Regions from separate parts of the Sphingobium sp. MK2 genome, predicted to be linked through region 3. Evidence: predicted binding sites of a transcription regulator. Region 3 holds the regulator's gene; each other region holds the start of a gene.
The links. The regulator LexA, encoded in region 3, represses DNA repair genes until DNA is damaged. The targets are predictions, from matches to a motif close to GTTCCNCNCTTGTTCT.
Positions count from the first base shown of each region.

Region 1: a site for LexA is predicted at 2,303-2,318, ahead of uvrA (excinuclease ABC subunit UvrA). Genes of this name have one in related genera too.
Region 2: a site for LexA is predicted at 2,455-2,470, ahead of rmuC (DNA recombination protein RmuC). Genes of this name have one in related genera too.
Region 4: a site for LexA is predicted at 2,274-2,289, ahead of V2I08_RS11995 (PA0069 family radical SAM protein). Genes of this name have one in related genera too.

Region 1 is NZ_JAZDXA010000073.1:1,282-5,465, forward strand. It holds gene uvrA (excinuclease ABC subunit UvrA) at 1-2,292, opposite strand, end outside; gene V2I08_RS19870 (DNA cytosine methyltransferase) at 2,422-3,564, shown strand; gene V2I08_RS19875 (GIY-YIG nuclease family protein) at 3,551-4,184, shown strand, end outside.
Region 2 is NZ_JAZDXA010000013.1:24,987-29,170, reverse strand. It holds gene secD (protein translocase subunit SecD) at 1-559, opposite strand, end outside; gene yajC (preprotein translocase subunit YajC) at 568-903, opposite strand; tRNA gene V2I08_RS08200 (tRNA-Pro) at 1,092-1,168, shown strand; gene V2I08_RS08195 (reverse transcriptase domain-containing protein) at 1,279-2,037, opposite strand; gene rmuC (DNA recombination protein RmuC) at 2,485-3,972, shown strand; gene V2I08_RS08185 (hypothetical protein) at 4,114-4,184, shown strand, end outside.
Region 3 is NZ_JAZDXA010000004.1:8,583-12,766, reverse strand. It holds gene trpC (indole-3-glycerol phosphate synthase TrpC) at 1-119, shown strand, start outside; partial or broken gene moaC (cyclic pyranopterin monophosphate synthase MoaC) at 116-574, shown strand; gene glp (gephyrin-like molybdotransferase Glp) at 584-1,765, shown strand; gene lexA (transcriptional repressor LexA) at 1,835-2,506, shown strand; gene V2I08_RS02915 (ComEC/Rec2 family competence protein) at 2,497-4,184, opposite strand, start outside.
Region 4 is NZ_JAZDXA010000023.1:27,895-32,078, forward strand. It holds gene rnr (ribonuclease R) at 1-2,195, opposite strand, end outside; gene V2I08_RS11995 (PA0069 family radical SAM protein) at 2,300-3,364, shown strand; gene dnaE (DNA polymerase III subunit alpha) at 3,365-4,184, opposite strand, start outside.

The DNA.
Region 1 (4,184 bases), on a different contig from region 3:
CCCCGCGAACCAGTCGCGGATGTTGGTGAAGGCGCCGGTATAGGTGGCCGGGTTGGAGCGGGGGGTGCGGCCGATGGGCGACTGGTCGATGTCGATCACCTTGTCGCAATGTTCAAGGCCCGTCACCTTGTCATGCGCGCCGGCCAGGATGCGCGCGCCGTTGAGGGCGCGGGCGGAGGCGGCGTAGAGCGTGTCGATGGTGAAGCTGGACTTGCCGGAGCCGGAGACGCCGGTGATGCAGGTGAAGGTGCCGAGCGGGATCGACGCCGTGACGCCGCGCAGATTATTGGCGCGGGCGTTGTGGACGGTCAGCTTCTTGCCGGTGCCCTTGCGGCGTTTCTTGGGCACTTCGATGCGGCGGGTGCCGTTGAGATAATCGGCGGTGAGGGAGTTTTTGGCTTTCAGGATCTGCTTGAGCGTGCCTTGCGCGACGATCTCGCCGCCGCGAATGCCGGCGCCCGGTCCCATGTCGACGATATAGTCGGCGTGGCGGATGGCGTCTTCGTCATGCTCGACGACGATGACGCTGTTGCCGAGGTCGCGCAGGCGTTTGAGGGTGACGAGCAGGCGGTCATTGTCGCGCTGATGCAGGCCGATCGACGGTTCGTCGAGGACGTAGAGGACGCCGGAGAGGCCGGAGCCGATCTGCGAGGCGAGGCGGATGCGTTGGGATTCGCCGCCGGATAGCGTGCCGCTGGTGCGGTCGAGGTTCAGATAGTCGAGGCCGACATTGTTGAGGAAACCGAGGCGCTCGACAATTTCCTTGAGGATGGCCTTGGCGATCTGGTTCTGCTGGTCGTTGAGCTTGGCGGGCATCGCGGTGAAGAAGGCGAGCGCGTCCACCACCGAGCGGCGGGTGGAGAGGGAGATGTCCTCGCCCGCGATCTTGACCGCGAGGGCTTCGGGTTTGAGGCGCGCGCCGTGGCAGGTCTCGCAGGGCTGGGCGCGTTGATATTTGCTCAGTTCCTCGCGCATCCAGGCGGATTCGGTTTGCAGGAGGCGGCGGTTGAGGTTGCCGATGACGCCCTCAAACGCTTTTTTCACTTCGTAGCTTTTGCGGCCATCCATGAATTTGAGCGTGACCGGCTTGCCGCCGGTGCCGTGGAGGATGATGAGCTTGATCTCGCCGGGGAGGTCGGCCCAGGGGGTGTCGAGGCTGAAGCCGAACTCCTTGGCGAGGGAGCCGAGGACTTGCATATAATAGGGCGAGGGCGGGTTGGACTTGGCCCAGGGGACGACTGCGCCTTTTTTGAGGGAGAGGGCTTCGTTGGGGACGACGAGTTCGGGGTCGAACTCCTGCCGTTCGCCAAGGCCATCGCAGGCGGGGCAGGCGCCCATGGGGGCGTTGAAGGAGAAGAGGCGCGGCTCGATCTCGGCAATGGTGAAGCCGCTGACGGGGCAGGCGAATTTTTCGGAAAAGACGATGCGGTTGGCGGGGACTTCCGCGCCTTTCATCTTCTTCTTTAGCCCCTCCCCTTCAGGGGAGGGGTTGGGGAGGGGCTGTGCATCGACGAGAGCCCCCACCCCCGGCCCCTCCCCTGAAGGGGAGGGGAGAAGATTTGCGACATTGCCATCCGCCAGGTCCACATAGGCCAGCCCATCCGCCAGCTTGAGCGCTTGCTCAAAACTGTCGGCCAGGCGCGTGCCCATGTCGGGGGCGACGGCGAGGCGGTCGACGACGACTTCGATGTCATGCTTGTACTTCTTGTCGAGCGCGGGGGCGTCTTCGATCAGCATCATTTCGCCGTCGATGCGGACGCGGGTGTAGCCCGCCTTCTGCCACTCCGCGAGTTCCTTGCGATATTCGCCCTTGCGCCCGCGCACGACGGGGGCGAGCAGGTAGAAGCGGGTGCCTTCGGGCAGGAGCATCACGCGGTCGACCATCTGGCTGACGGTCTGCGCGCTGATCGGCAGGCCGGTCGCGGGGCTGTAGGGAATGCCGACGCGCGCCCAGAGCAAGCGCATATAATCATAGATTTCGGTGACGGTCGCGACGGTGGAGCGGGGATTGCGGCTGGTCGTCTTCTGCTCGATGCTGATCGCGGGGCTGAGGCCCTCAATATGTTCGACATCGGGCTTCTGCATCATCTCCAGAAACTGGCGCGCATAGGCGGAGAGCGATTCCACATAGCGGCGCTGCCCCTCGGCATAGATGGTGTCGAAGGCGAGCGAGGATTTGCCCGACCCCGAAAGCCCGGTGATGACGATCAGGCTGTCGCGGGGCAGATCGACATCGACGCCCTTGAGGTTGTGTTCACGCGCGCCGCGGACGGAAATGTGGGTAAGGCTCATGAGGGGCGTTGTTCCAGATTTGTTCTTGCGCTGCAAGCGCCGCTAATACACAGTGCTCGCAAATGGGATGGTGTCCCGCAATGGACAAGCGGACTTGCTTATATAGTTTAGCTTGGCAAGGTGGCCGATATGAGCGAACGGACATTTTACGAGTTTTTCGCCGGTGGCGGGATGGCACGCGCCGGGTTGGGGCAGGGGTGGCGGTGCCTGTTTGCCAATGATTTCGATCCTAAGAAAGCGGCATCCTACGCCGAAAATTGGGGCGGTGATGTGCTGCATGTGGGGGATGTCGCCAACGTTGCCACCAACCAGCTACCAGGCCATGCCGATCTCATTTGGGCGTCCTTCCCATGCCAGGACTTGTCTCTGGCGGGCAATGGCGCTGGCCTGGGTGGCGCGCGATCCGGCACTTTCTGGCCGTTCTGGAACCTTGTAAAATCTCTTCGTGATGAGAAACGCAAGCCACGGACCATCGTGTTGGAGAATGTCTGCGGATTGCTTACATCCCATGGCGGTGCCGATTTTGCCGCGTTGTGCAATGCGATTGGTGACGCTGGCTATTGGTTCGGCGCGCTGGTGATCGACGCCCAGCATTTTGTGCCCCAATCCCGGCCGAGGCTTTTTCTGGTCGCGGTCGATCAATCCATGAATATACCCGGCCATGTTATCAGCCCCTATGCTGTCGATATGTGGCACCCCCATCGACTACGCACCGTGCAGGCTACTTTGCCAGAACGGCTGCGGTCGCGCTGGCTCTGGTTCGCGCCGCCCGTTCCAAAACCGTCCGCTACTCGTTTGATCGATATCATCGAGGATGAGCAAACCGGACCATGTTGGGCAAGCGAGGCCGATACGGCGCGGTTGCTTGGGATGATGAGCCCGGTCAACCGCGCGAAGATAGATTTGGTTATGGCCAATCGCCATCGCAGCGTCGGTGCGGTCTATAAGCGCACACGCATGGAAGCTGGCCGTAAGATGCAAAGGGCCGAAGTGCGGTTCGATCTTGCAGGGTGCCTGCGCACGCCCGGTGGCGGTTCCAGTCGCCAGATCATTATGATGATCGAGAATGGCAGGGTGCGGTCGCGGTTGATGTCGGCGCGGGAGACGGCGCGCCTGATGGGTTTGCCGGATCGTTACAAACTGCCGGAACGATATAATGATGCCTATCATCTGACAGGGGACGGCGTGGCGGTTCCTGCCGTTCGTTATCTGGCGGAAAATATATTATTGCCCGTGCTGAACTTGAGGGAGCCGCATATTGTTGCCGCCTGATGAAAAGGACGGTCGAAGGAAGCGGCAGGTTGCGGACATTGCAACGCATAAGCCTCCTGACGAAACAGTGCAGCTTCGCGCAGAACTCAACAGGTTCAAAAACCAGAAGCTGTCCCAATTTATCGATAATCCTCCGCTAACGAAGAAGGGGGACTCCATCACCGTCGGCGCCGTGAGATGGGGCGTTTATGCGTTTTTCGACTATGATGGTGAGCCTATTTATGTCGGGCAGACCCGCGAGAGCCTGGGAAGCCGGATCGGTCGGCATTTAACGAACCAACGTACAGACGCGGTCGCTATGTCCGTGCTCGATCCATTTGAGGTTCGCACGGTGAAAGTCTGGGCGTTGCACCAATATCAGGACGTGAAGGGTTACCCTAAGCGTAACGGTCGAGCGCGCGAAGCCGCAGATCATCTCAACAGGTTGGAACGAACCGTATTTTTGCGCTTGGTCGAGGAGAGCGATTTCGGCCGGATATTGAATGAGAAAGATCCGCCCGACGTGGAAATTTGCGACTTGCCCGCGAGTATAGAGGGCGAAATCGTGAGCGCTGAGGCTGTGCGGTTTCGTCAACACCCTGATTTACGCATCGCCCGGCGCGCGCAGACAATTGCGCGGC
Region 2 (4,184 bases), on a different contig from region 3:
GGTTGCTGCCCTGCTGCTGGATCGTCGGCTCGCGCGTGCCCATTTCGTCGATGCGCTTGCGGATCACTTCGGTCGCGACTTCCATCGCGCTCTTGACCGCATTGTCGATGCCCGCATTGGTCGGCGTGATCGTGATGGTGGAGCTGTTGACCACCGCCACGTCGAAATCGCGCTGGCCGGTCAGCCCCGCGCCCTGCGTCAGCGGGCGGATGCGCTCGACGGCGGCATCCACTTGCGCCGGATCGCGCACCATGAAGCTCAGCTTCCCGTCACGGCTGGAGATATCGCCGATCGCGATGCGCGGGTCAGCCCGGCGCAGTTCGGTGCGAACCTGCTCCTCCATATTGACGAGCCGCTGCTTGGCGACATCCTGGGTCGAGGCTTCGAGCAGCAGATGACTGCCGCCCGACAGGTCGAGACCAAGATTGACCCGCGTCTGCATGAAACCGGGCAGCCGGGCTACAGCCGAATCGGGCAGGAAGCTCGGCACCGCGCACAGCACACCAATCAACAGGGGCAGGATGATCGCGATCACCGCCGCACGCGAGAAATTGAGCATCGTTGGGGTCAGTCGTTCGCGGGCTTGGCAGTGGTCGGGTCGATCACGTCGGTCAGGGTCGACTTGACCGCCTTGACCTTCATGTTCGGTGCCAGTTCGACATCGGCATAGATGTCATCGACGCGCACGACCTTGCCGATCAGGCCGCCGCCGGTGACGACCTGGTCACCCTTCTTCACCGCGTCGATCTTGGCCTTATGCTCCTTCATCTTCTTTTGCTGCGGACGGATCAGCAGGAAATAGAAGACCACGAAGATCAGGACCAGCGGTGCCATCTGCACCAGGATTCCGGCGCCGGAGGCTTCCCCGCCAGCGGTCTGGGCAAAGGCTGTCGATATGAACATGAGTGGGACTTTCGCCTATATGTCAGTTGGCCGCGCAACGCATGGGAGCGCCCGCCTATCAAGGCCGGGCGGCTACCACAGATGCAAGGGCGGAGGCAATATGATTAGGGAATCGTCAGCGGCCGCCAAAAGCCCGCATCGAATCCCTTGCAACTTGCCCAAACCCCTTCTAAAGGCGCTCCTCCGGTCGGGACGTAGCGCAGCCTGGTAGCGCATCACACTGGGGGTGTGGGGGTCGGAGGTTCGAATCCTCTCGTCCCGACCAAGATTTTCGGAAAAGCAATGGTTTAGCGAACATCCACTGACAGCGTCAGTGGCGCCCATTAGCTTCATCTAACGCATGTCTAACAGCGCCGCCGACAACACCCAAGATCGCTACGGAACGAGCTTGGTAAGCTGGCCTTGATTCACGCTCGCAACATATCCGTATATGCCATGCTGCTGATATTCATTCCCTTCAAGGAATGCCTCTTCCAGCTTATCCATACGCTCAGGGATGATAGCCATCGCCCCAGAGCCAAACTCAATATTGAAGCTTGTCACGACCGCTGACGCGGGCTGCGTTTTCTCTGGATTGAAAGCAAATCCCGCCAGATCGGCGGCATCAGTCAGTTGGGCGATTGCCGTGCCAACCATCGCCTCGCTGTCACCTGAGACTGTAATGTCATCCATATATACGGTTACGGCCACTCCCTCTCTCCTGAGACGCTCAATACACCGACCAAGAGCGGAATGCGCCAACACGAGAGAGGCGATAAGCGGCGATTGCACAAAGCCAAAGGGGACGCTGAACGACCTAGCGGGAGGGACCTTATCGACTGTGCTATCGCAAGCGATTTCCCATGCCTCGCTTTGGGTGAAGCCGAGCCTCTTCACCGACCTGAAAATCTTGCTACGGCTGATTTGATCAAAGAAACGAAGCAGGTCCAACGACGCCACCCAAGGTGCATTATGATGCATTCTCACCGCAGCGACGTGCCCACCATCACGCAGATGGAAGAAGTTCTTGGGCGCTGCCCAACGCATTTCCACGTCGCGTTTAATCTCACCGCCGCGTGCCCGACCGTTATTCGTGGGAACGTAAACGCGAGTACCCGGCTTTAACTGGAAATGATGGCCGTATAAATTTCGCATCGTAGTTGGTGACCTCGCCCAGGATCTTCATGAGCCAATACGCACCTTTCAGCACGTTAGCCAGAATACCCGAGGCGAGGCCACAGTAACGAACGAAACGAAGTTTCATCTTCATAACCGTGGGTCCTTCACACTACCCTCGGCTGCCTTGCGCTTTCGCGCCAGTCACCAACCAAAGCAGCATCATGGTCAACTGTTATGCAGTCACCCATGTTGCTCCGAAGCAGTCTCCCGGATATTCCAAGTCGCCGCCGTGAAGAACCTCATACCGAGGGATTGCTAATGTGGGACGCAGCCGAAACAACTTCAAGCCTCCATTTTTCGGAAATTTTCATTTTGGACCAGTTGCAACCTACGCCCGCCCGCATAGCCAATCATGCCCCCATCCCCCTTGCCCCCACCCCCTCCCCCCGCTAAGTTCCCTTTTCGTTCTGCAAAGGGAAATTTATGGACAGCCTTTCCGCCCTTCTAATTCTGGTCGCATTGCTCGTCGGGCTGGCGGTGGGGTGGCTGTTGCGCGGGCGGATGCTGGCACCCTTGGCGGCGGAGAAGGCAGACCTTGCCGCGCGGCTGGAAGTCGCCAGTGCGCAGCGCAACGGCGCGATCGCCGAATTGGCGGTGGAGCAGGAGCGGGTGGCGCAGGCGCAAGCGCAGATCGCCCGGCTCGACGCCGCGCAGGTTGCCTCAGCACAGCGCATCGACGCGATCCAGGCCAGTGCGCAGCAGCGTTTCGAGGCGGCGCAGGCAGAGCGCGAGGCGGCCCTGCGCGAACTCGCCGCGCTCCAGTCCGATACCCAGGCGCGCGCCGAAGCCTTCGAAGCGCAGATCGCCGCGCTCAAGGATGCCAAGGAACAACTTTCCGCCCAGTTCAGCGAGATTGGCGGCAAGCTGCTGGGCGAGGCGCAAAAGACGTTCCTCGACCGTGCCGACCAGCGTTTTGCGCAGGCGAACGAGAAGAGCGAGGCGCAATTGAAGACGTTGCTCTCGCCCGTCGAAACCACGCTCAAACGCTATGAGGAGGGATTGCAGCGGGTCGAAAAGGACCGTGTGGGCAGCTATGCCGAACTGCGCGAAGCCGTGCAGCAGGTACATGTCGGCCAGGGTCAGGTGCGCGAAGAGACCGCCAAGCTGGTCAATGCGCTGCGCGCCGCGCCCAAGACGCGCGGCCGCTGGGGTGAACAGCAGTTCAAGAATCTGATCGAGGCCGCCGGCCTGTCGGCCCATGTCGATTTCAGCGAGGAAGTATCGGTTACGGTCGAAGACGGCCGGTTGCGCCCCGACTTCATCATCAACCTGCCCGGCGACCAGCAGATGGTGGTCGACGTCAAATGCTCGCTTGTCGCCTATCTGAACGCCGTCGATCAGGTCGATTCGGCATTGCGCGACGCGCATATGGCCGACCATGCCCGCGCGATGCGCACCCATGCCGACGCGCTGGGGCGCAAGGCCTATTGGGAACAGTTCGACAAGGCGCCCGACTTCGTCATCATGTATGTGCCGGGCGACAATTTCGTCACCGCCGCATTGGAAGCGGACATGGACCTGTGGGAGCGCGCCGCGCGCAACCGCGTCATCATCTGCGGTCCGTCCACCTTCCTGCCGCTCGCCCGGACGCTCGCCAGCCAGTGGCGGCAAGCGAAATTGCAGGATCAGGCGCGCGAAGTCGCCGAACTGGGCAAGCAGCTATACGAACGCCTCGCCGCCGCCGCCGGATCGCTCAAGAAATTGGGCAATCGGCTCCATGGCGCGGTCGGGGATTACAACGCCTTCGTCGGCAGTTTCGAGGGCCGGGTATTGGTGACCGGGCGCAAGCTGCGCGACCTCAATATCGAGACCGGCGGCAAGGAACTGGACGAGCTTGGCCCGGTCGAGGCGCTGGTCCGCGAGCCCGCATCGCCCGAAGCGCTGCGCGCCCTGTCCGACGCAGCGGAATAGCGCTAGGGAACCAACCACCCTCCGCCTGCGTCTCTTCTGTATGAAGCCTTGAAAATCAAAGCCGTAAGGGTTGAGAGACAAGGGTCGGAGACTATCATGTGGAAGCGATTGATCTTTAGGCGTGCGCCCCCGTCGCGCCCGGTGCCTGTCGAACCGGACATGCCGCGCCGGTCGAGGCCGCTTGAGGCCGACCATCCCTTTGCCGACCTCAT
Region 3 (4,184 bases):
GCCATGCCGACCTCACCGCCATGGCCGACCATGGCGTGCGCTGCTTCCTCGTCGGGGAAACATTGATGCGGCAGGCTGATGTCGAAGCCGCCACCCGCCACCTGCTGACCGGCGCATGAGCGATCTCACCCATCTCGACCCCGACGGCGCAGCCCGCATGGTCGATGTCTCGGCCAAAGCCGTGACCGCGCGCGAAGCCGTTGCCGACGGACGGATCGAGATGAGCGAGGAGGCCGCCGCCGCGATCCTCGCTGGCCTGGTCAAGAAAGGCGACGTCCTCGCCGTCGCGCGGGTCGCGGGCATCATGGCCGCCAAGCGCACCGCCGATCTCATCCCGCTCTGCCACCCGATCGCGCTCAGTGCCGTGACGATAGATTTCGACCTGGACGACACCGGCGTCCGCGTCACCGCCACCGCGCGCACCGCATGCCAGACCGGCGTCGAGATGGAAGCACTGACCGCCGCCTCCGTCGCCCTGCTGACCATCTACGACATGGCCAAGGCGATCGACAAGGCGATGGTCATCGACGGCGTCCGTCTGCTCAGCAAGACCGGGGGCAAGTCGGGCGACTGGCACAGGCCCATGAGCCTGCTGCCCGTTGCGGAGGCGCAGGCCCGCCTGTTCGCCCTGGCCGACCCGCTGCCTGTCGAGGACGTTCCAGTTACCGCCTGCGCCGGACGCTGGCTCACCCACGATGTCGTCGCGCAGCGCGCCCAGCCCTGGGCCGACTTGAGCGCCATGGACGGCTATGCCGTGCGCGCCGCTGAGGCTCCCGGCCCCTGGCATGTCACCATGACCAGCAGCGCAGGCGGCACACCGCCGCCGCCCCTCGCGCCGGGCGAAGCCTGCCGCATCTTCACCGGCGCGCCCTTACCCGAAGGGGCCGACGCCATCCTAATCCAGGAGAACGCCACCCGCGACGGCGACAGCCTGACCGCCAGCACCGACCCACTCCCTCCCGGCCGCCACGTCCGCCCCGCCGCATCGGACTTCGCGCAGGGCGCGCCCCTGCTCAAGGCAGGCTCGCGGCTCGGCCCGACCCAGATCGCGCTGGCCGTATTGGGCGGCCATGGCAGCTTGCCCGTCGGACAGCGGCCCAAGGTCGCGCTACTCTCGACCGGCGACGAACTGGTGCCGCCCGGCGTGCCAACCCCGCCGGGGGCTCTCCCCTCCTCCAACGCCCCGATGCTCGCCGCGATGCTGGCCGCCGTGCCCTGCGACGTCATCGACCTCGGCATCGTAGCCGACGATCTCGACGCCATGGTCACAGCGCTCAGTCGCGCGCGCCAGGCCGACATCATCGTCTCAACCGGCGGCGCATCGGTCGGCGATCATGACATGGTCCGTCCCGCCTTCGCGCAAGCCGGCGGCACGCTCGATTTCTGGAAGATCGCCATGCGCCCCGGCAAGCCGCTGATGGCCGGACGGCTCGGCAGCGCGCTATTCTTAGGGTTACCCGGCAACCCCGTGTCGGCTTTCGTCACCGGCACCCTGTTCCTGCTGCCCCTGGTCCGCCATATGGCGGGCGCAAGCGCCCCGCTCCCGCCCCTTCACGAAGCCCGCCTCGCGTCCCCCCTCCCCGCCACCGGCGACCGCGACGATTATCTCCGCGCCTACCGCAGCGAAGGCGGCATCGTCTCGGTCACCTCGCAAGACAGCGCCGCCACCGCTGCCATGGCCCTGGCCGACTGCCTGATCGTCCGCCCCGCCGGTTCTCCCCCCGCGGCCATCGGCAACACGGTGCAAATTCTGCCCCTGCCCTGATCCGGTCGCTTGACTAATCTTCATCTGTTTCCTATGCGTTCCTTATACGTTCCACGGAGGACCGCAGCCATGTTGACGCCCAAACAGCAGGAATTGCTGAGCTTCATTCAAACCCGATTGGAGGAAGGCGGCGTGTCGCCCTCTTTCGAGGAGATGAAGGATGCGCTGGATCTGCGCTCCAAGTCGGGCATTCACCGCCTGATCAACGCGCTCGAAGAACGCGGCTTCATCCGCCGTCTTCCCAACCGCGCGCGCGCGCTCGAAGTGTTGAAGCTGCCCGATGCCATGCATCGCATCCCGGCCCCGATCATCGCGCCCAAACCGCAGGTGTCGGCACCACAACTCATCGCCGCCAACGACGTCATCGAAATCCCGATGCATGGTCGGATCGCGGCAGGCGTCCCGATCGAGGCGATGGAGGGGCAGACGATGTTGTCCGTTCCCGCCGCCCTGCTTGGCGCAGGTGATCATTATGCGCTGGAAGTGTCCGGCGATTCGATGATGGAGGCCGGTATTCTCGACGGTGACTTCGCGCTGATCCAGCGGACCGAAGTCGCGCGCGAAGGCCAGATCGTCGTCGCCCTGATCGACGATAATGAAGCCACGCTCAAATATTTCCGCCGCGAAGGGCAGAGGGTGCGGCTCGACCCGGCCAATAGCGCCTATGAGCCGCAAATCTACGACCCGCGCCAGGTCCAGATCCAAGGCAAGCTCGCCGGACTGCTCCGCCGCTATAATTGAGGTCGAGGCCGCGCATACAACGGGCGCGGTTTCGATGGATCATAGCGGCGCGATCGCTTGGGGATCGGCGCGATCCAGGGATGCGCGTCACCCGCCTGACGCACCGTGCGAATGGCGGCATGGTCCAGATCGATGGCCATGCCGCCGGTTCGCGCCAGCAGGCGGCGGTCGATCTTGAGCCAGCGCGGGCGGCACCAGCGCGGCAGGCCACGATCGGCAATGACGATATCCGCCGCCGCGCAATCGCGTTCGAACGTGGCGCGATCCACCAGCATGTCGCTGCGGGTCACGAGCAACTGCCAGCGCCGACCACCCGCCATCAACCCGACCGCGCACAAATCGCTCGAACAGCGCGCCTGCGGCAACCGCGCGATCGGCTCCAGCGCACCATCATAGCCCGCGCTCTCCGACAAGACATCGCGCACATAATCGCCCGCCCCCGCGCGCAATATCGCCATGCGCCCATCGGGTGTCCGCACGGCAACATGGCGACCATCGCCGGTCACCAATATGTCGGGCGGCGACAGCAATAATAGGGCGATAACGCCTGCCCCCACCGGCCCCAGTCCCAACCAGCGCCATCGGCTACGCCACAATAAGCACCAGACCAGTCCACCCATTATCACGGAAAAGACGGATGAAGGCACCGATGGCGTCAACATCGTCGCCCAGGGACTGGCCGACACGCCATGGGCGATCGCCAGCAGCAACGTCAGCGCTTGCTGCGTCAACCACCAGAAAGGCGCGCCGAGGCCGACCAGATCGAACAGCAATGCCAGCGCCTCCAATGGCATCACGACAAAGGTGGTCAGCGGGATCGCGATGATATTGGCGAACGCCCCCAACATGCCCGCCTTGTGAAAATGGAACAGCGCGATCGGCATCAGCACAAGTTCGATGACGAAGCCGGTCGCCAATGTCACCAGCAGCATGCGCGCAACCTTGCGCCAGCGCACCTCATCCCGCGCGGCGGCAAAGGCGCGGAACCGCTTATGTTCCGCCAATGCCACCAACGCCGTGACCGCCGCAAAGCTCATCTGAAAGCTCGGCCCGACCAGCGCTTCGGGCCAGAAGACCAGCACAATCAGCGCGCCCGTGGCGACCAACCGTAACGTGATGGCATCCCGCCCCATTGCCAATCCGCCCAGCACCAGCAGCGCCGCGATGCAGGAGCGCACTGTTGGCACCTCCGCACCAGTCAACAACGTATAGCCCACACCTGCGAGTGCGCCCCCCGCTGCTGCGATCAGCATCAAGGGCCAGTCGAGCGCGGCCCGCCGACTAAGCGCCATGATCCGCATCAGCAGGAATATCACCACGCCAATCAACGCGGTCACGTGCAGGCCACTGATCGACAGAAGATGGGCAAGGCCGCTATCGCGCATCGCTTCGGCATCGGCATCGGCGATCGCACCCTGATCGCCGGTCGCCAATGTAATCGCAATCCCCCTGGCCGGATCGTCCACCTTATCGGCAACATGGGCAAATAGCCGCGCGCGTAATGGCGGGTCACCCACCGCAGGCTTCACCACCTCAACGGGCCGCAACGCCTTGCCGGTCGCGCCAATGCCCTGGAAATAGGCGCGTGCAGCGAAATCATATCCGCCCGGAACGCTGGGCGGCGCGGGCGGCATCAGTCGCACGCGAAACCGGATCACCGCGCCCCGGCCCAGGCCAT
Region 4 (4,184 bases), on a different contig from region 3:
GGCGCGGGATGATCGGGCAGCTCGAAGCGTAGCGATCCGTTGATCGGGTCAGCCTCGGCCAACCGCAGTTCCAGCCGCTGGCCGACCGTATAGCGATCACCGCTCTCGACGCCTTCCAACGCTTTGCCCGCCTCGTCATAGAAAAAGCGTTCCGCGCCCATGGTCGAAACCGGCACCAGCCCATCACCGCCGAGGCCATCGACAGTGGCGAAGAAGCCGAAATTCTGAACCCCGGTAATCCGCGCCTTGACCAGTTCGCCGACATGGGTGGCTAGGAACGCGGCGACATAGCGATCGACCGTATCGCGTTCGGCCTCCATCGCGCGCCGTTCATGGCCGGAGATCATCTCTCCGACCTTGCCCATATTCTCATAATCCTCCTGGCTGAGCGAGGATCGGTCGGGGATGGTCCCGCCCTTGGGCGCGGGTAGTTCCAACCCATAAGCCCCCACCAGCGCACGATGGACCAAAAGGTCGGCATAGCGGCGGATCGGCGAGGTGAAATGGCCATAGGAGCCAAGCGCCAGGCCGAAATGCCCCATATTCTGCGGACTATAATAGGCCTGGGTCTGGCTGCGCAAAATCTGCTCCATGATCTGCGGCTTGGCTTCCGCTTCCCCCACCCGCTTGATCAGATGGTTGAACGTCGCGGGCCGGATCACCTGCCCCAGCGCAAATTCAATGTCGAACGTCGCCAGATATTCCTTGAGCGCCACCAGCTTGTCGCGGCTTGGCGGTTCATGGACGCGGTACATGACCGGCGCCTTCTTCGCTTCCAGCGCCTTGGCCGCCGCGACATTGGCCGCGATCATATAATCCTCGATCAGCATATGCGCATCGAGCCGTTCGCGGACAGCGACGCTGACGATCTTGCCCCATTCGTCCAGCACCACCCGCCGTTCGGGCAAGTCGAGCGCCAATGGCTCGCGCGCCAGCCGCGCCTTGTGCAACAGTGCCCAGCAAGCCCATAGCGGCTTGAGCGCCGTTTCGAGCAGATCATGCTGGCCCGTGCCGTCGATCGCCGCCTGCGCATCCTCATAGGCCATGACCGACGCAACGCGGATCACCGCGCGGCTAAAGCGCCAGGCCGTCACCTTCCCCTGCGCATTGATGGTCAGGTGGCACGCCATCGCCGCCCGGTCCTGTCCGGCCCGAAGCGAACACATGTCCGACGATAGCTGATGCGGTAGCATCGGTACGACAAGGTCAGGAAAATAAACACTATTTCCGCGCTTGCGTGCCTCCCGATCGAGCGCGCTGCCGGGGCGTACATAGTAGCTGACATCGGCAATGGCGACGATCGCGCGAAACCCGCCACTATTGTCCGGGTCGCTGTCCGCTTCCGCCCACACCGCATCGTCATGATCGCGCGCATCCACCGGATCAATCGCGACGATCGGCAAGTGGCGCAAGTCTTCGCGCTTCTCCTCATGCAGCGGCAGGGCAGCGGCGACCAGCGCCTCTTCCTCCGTCGCTTCGGGAAAGACATGGGGGATGCCATGTTTGTGAATGGCGATCAGACTGAAGCTGCGCGGGGCGAAGGGGTCGCCCAATATGTCAGTCACCCGCGCAGAAATGCGCGGCGGGCGGCCGGAAGGCTCGGCCAGCACGAGGTCGCCCTTCTTGGCGGTGCCCGCGTCGCTGATCGGCGTATCCTTGCGGATGCGCTTGTCCACCGGGCGCAGCCATAATTTGCCGTCGGCCATCTCCTCGACCACGCCCAGCAGCATTTCGGTCGCCTTGGCGAGCTTCTTCATCGGATGCGCGACCCAGCCACGCCCCGCTTCCTCGGTCCGTGCCAGGATGCGATCGCCGATGGTCAGCGCGCCGCGCTTGCCGCGCTCCACGATGCGCAGGCGCGGCGCGGGCTGGCCTTCGGCCTCCCACCGTTCGGGCGTCGCGATCAGCGTCGTGTCATCGACATCAATGATCCGCAGCACCGTCACCTTGGGCACGCCGCCCAGCTTGTGAAAGGCGCGCGCGGGGCCAAGGTCGATCAGCCCTTCGTCGGCCATATCCTTGAGCAGCGCCTTGAGCGCGATCTTCTCCTGCCCCTTGAGGCCGAAGGCCTTGGCGATCTCCCGCTTGCCCGCGGGCTGGTCCGATGTGGTGATGAAATCCATCACCTGATCGCGCGTCGGGAAGCCTGCGGGGCGGACCTTGTCCGGTGTCTTGTGCTTTTGGGTTGATGCCATGCACTTAGCTATAGGCACGCCGCCCGCGTGACGCCAGTGCTCTGGTCCGAACCGATGCTCGACCACCCTGTTGCCATCGTTCCTTATTTGTTCTAATCTTGGTCATGACCATCGAAAAGGGCAGAGGCGCGACCGTCAACGGCGAAAGCCAACGCTTCAATCTACCGCAGCGGGCGGTCGATGGCGACTGGCTCGACCTGGCCATGCTGGAAGGCGCACTCCCGCGACTCCGCACCGAAGTCACGGTCGAACGGTCACGCACCATCATCGCCCGCAACGCCTCTCCCGACATCGGTTTCGACAGATCCATCAACGCCTATCGCGGCTGTGAACATGGCTGCATCTATTGCTATGCGCGGCCCAGCCACGCCTATCATGACCTGTCACCGGGGCTGGATTTCGAAACCAAGCTCTTCGCCAAGCCGGATGCAGCAGCCCTGCTGCGCACCGAACTGGCCAGGAAAAATTACAGCGTCGCGCCGATCGCGATGGGGACCAATACCGATCCCTATCAACCGATCGAAAAGGACTGGCGGATCACGCGGCAGGTGCTGGAAGTGCTGGTCGAAACGCGGCACCCGACCTTCATCACGACCAAGTCCGATCGCATCCTGCGCGACATTGATCTGCTGGCGGACCTGGCCCGCGACAATCTGGTGGCGGTCATGATTTCCGTCACCACGCTCGACCCCAAGGTCGCCCGCACGCTGGAACCCCGCGCACCCCATCCCGAACGGCGGCTGGAGGCGATCGCGCAACTGGCGCAGGCGGGCATTCCCGTGACAGCCAACATGTCGCCGATCATCCCCGCCATCAACGACCATGAAATCGAAAGCCTCGTCGCCCGTGTCGCAGCGGCGGGCGCGCGAGATATCAACTATATCCTCGTCCGCCTACCGCATGAGGTGGTGCCGCTGTTTCGCGCCTGGCTCGACGCGCATCATCCCGACCGCGCGGCCAAAGTAATGGCCATCATCCGCGACCTGCGCGGCGGGCGCGATAATGACCCCAATTTCGGCAGCCGGATGCGTGGGCAAGGCGTGTGGGCCGACCTGATCCGCAGCCGCTTCGTCAAGGCCCGCCGGAAGGCCGGCTTTGGCGACGAGCGGCTGACCTTGCGCACCGACCTGTTCCGCCCGCCCGAAGGCGCGCAGCTGCGGCTCTTTTAATCAGCCCACCAACCGCATGCCCGACCGGCGGGTGCGCGTCTTATAGCCGTCCGCCTTCACGTCCATCCGCTCGAAGCGATGGATGGTCAGACCCCGGATAGCCCCGATTGCATCTACTTGATCCGCGCCCAGGCTGAACCTGTCGCCCAAGAAGACGCGCGCCGCCTGGCCATCGCTGACCGGCGCGCGCAGGAAGATTTCGCTGCGCCCGCCTTCGGCCTGCCCCAATATCTCCGCCAATTTGGCAACCGCCTCCGCCGTTTCCACATCGACCGTCAATTCCATGCGCGAGGCACTGGCGATCTGGCGGAAAGGTTCGACGCCGCGCACCGTGACGCGCGGCGTTTCCTCGCCCGGTAGCCGGTCCAGTTCGACAACCAGCAAGGCGCAATCACCGTCGCGCGCCAATTCCTCGATCGCCTTACAGGCATCCTCCTCGAAACAACTGGCCTGAAACTGGCCGCTACTGTCGGAGAAGGTGGCGTTGGCATAACGCGCGCCGCGCTTGGTTTCGCGCCAGCGCACATCTTCCACCATGGCCGCCATGATGGTCATGACGCGCCCTTCCTCGTTCGGCATGCCCACCGGCTGCTGACAGACCGCGCCATAGCTGCGCGCACCACGCGCATCGGCCAGATGGCGGTAGCGATCGACTGGATGGGCGGAGAAATAGAAGCCGAACGCCTCCTTTTCCTGCGCCATGCGATCGGACACGGTCCAGGCCTGATGCGGGGGAATGCGGACATCGGCATGGGGCGTCTCAACGTCGCCGAACAGGCCGCCCTGCCCGCTCTCCCGCGCCTGCGCCGCACTGACGCCC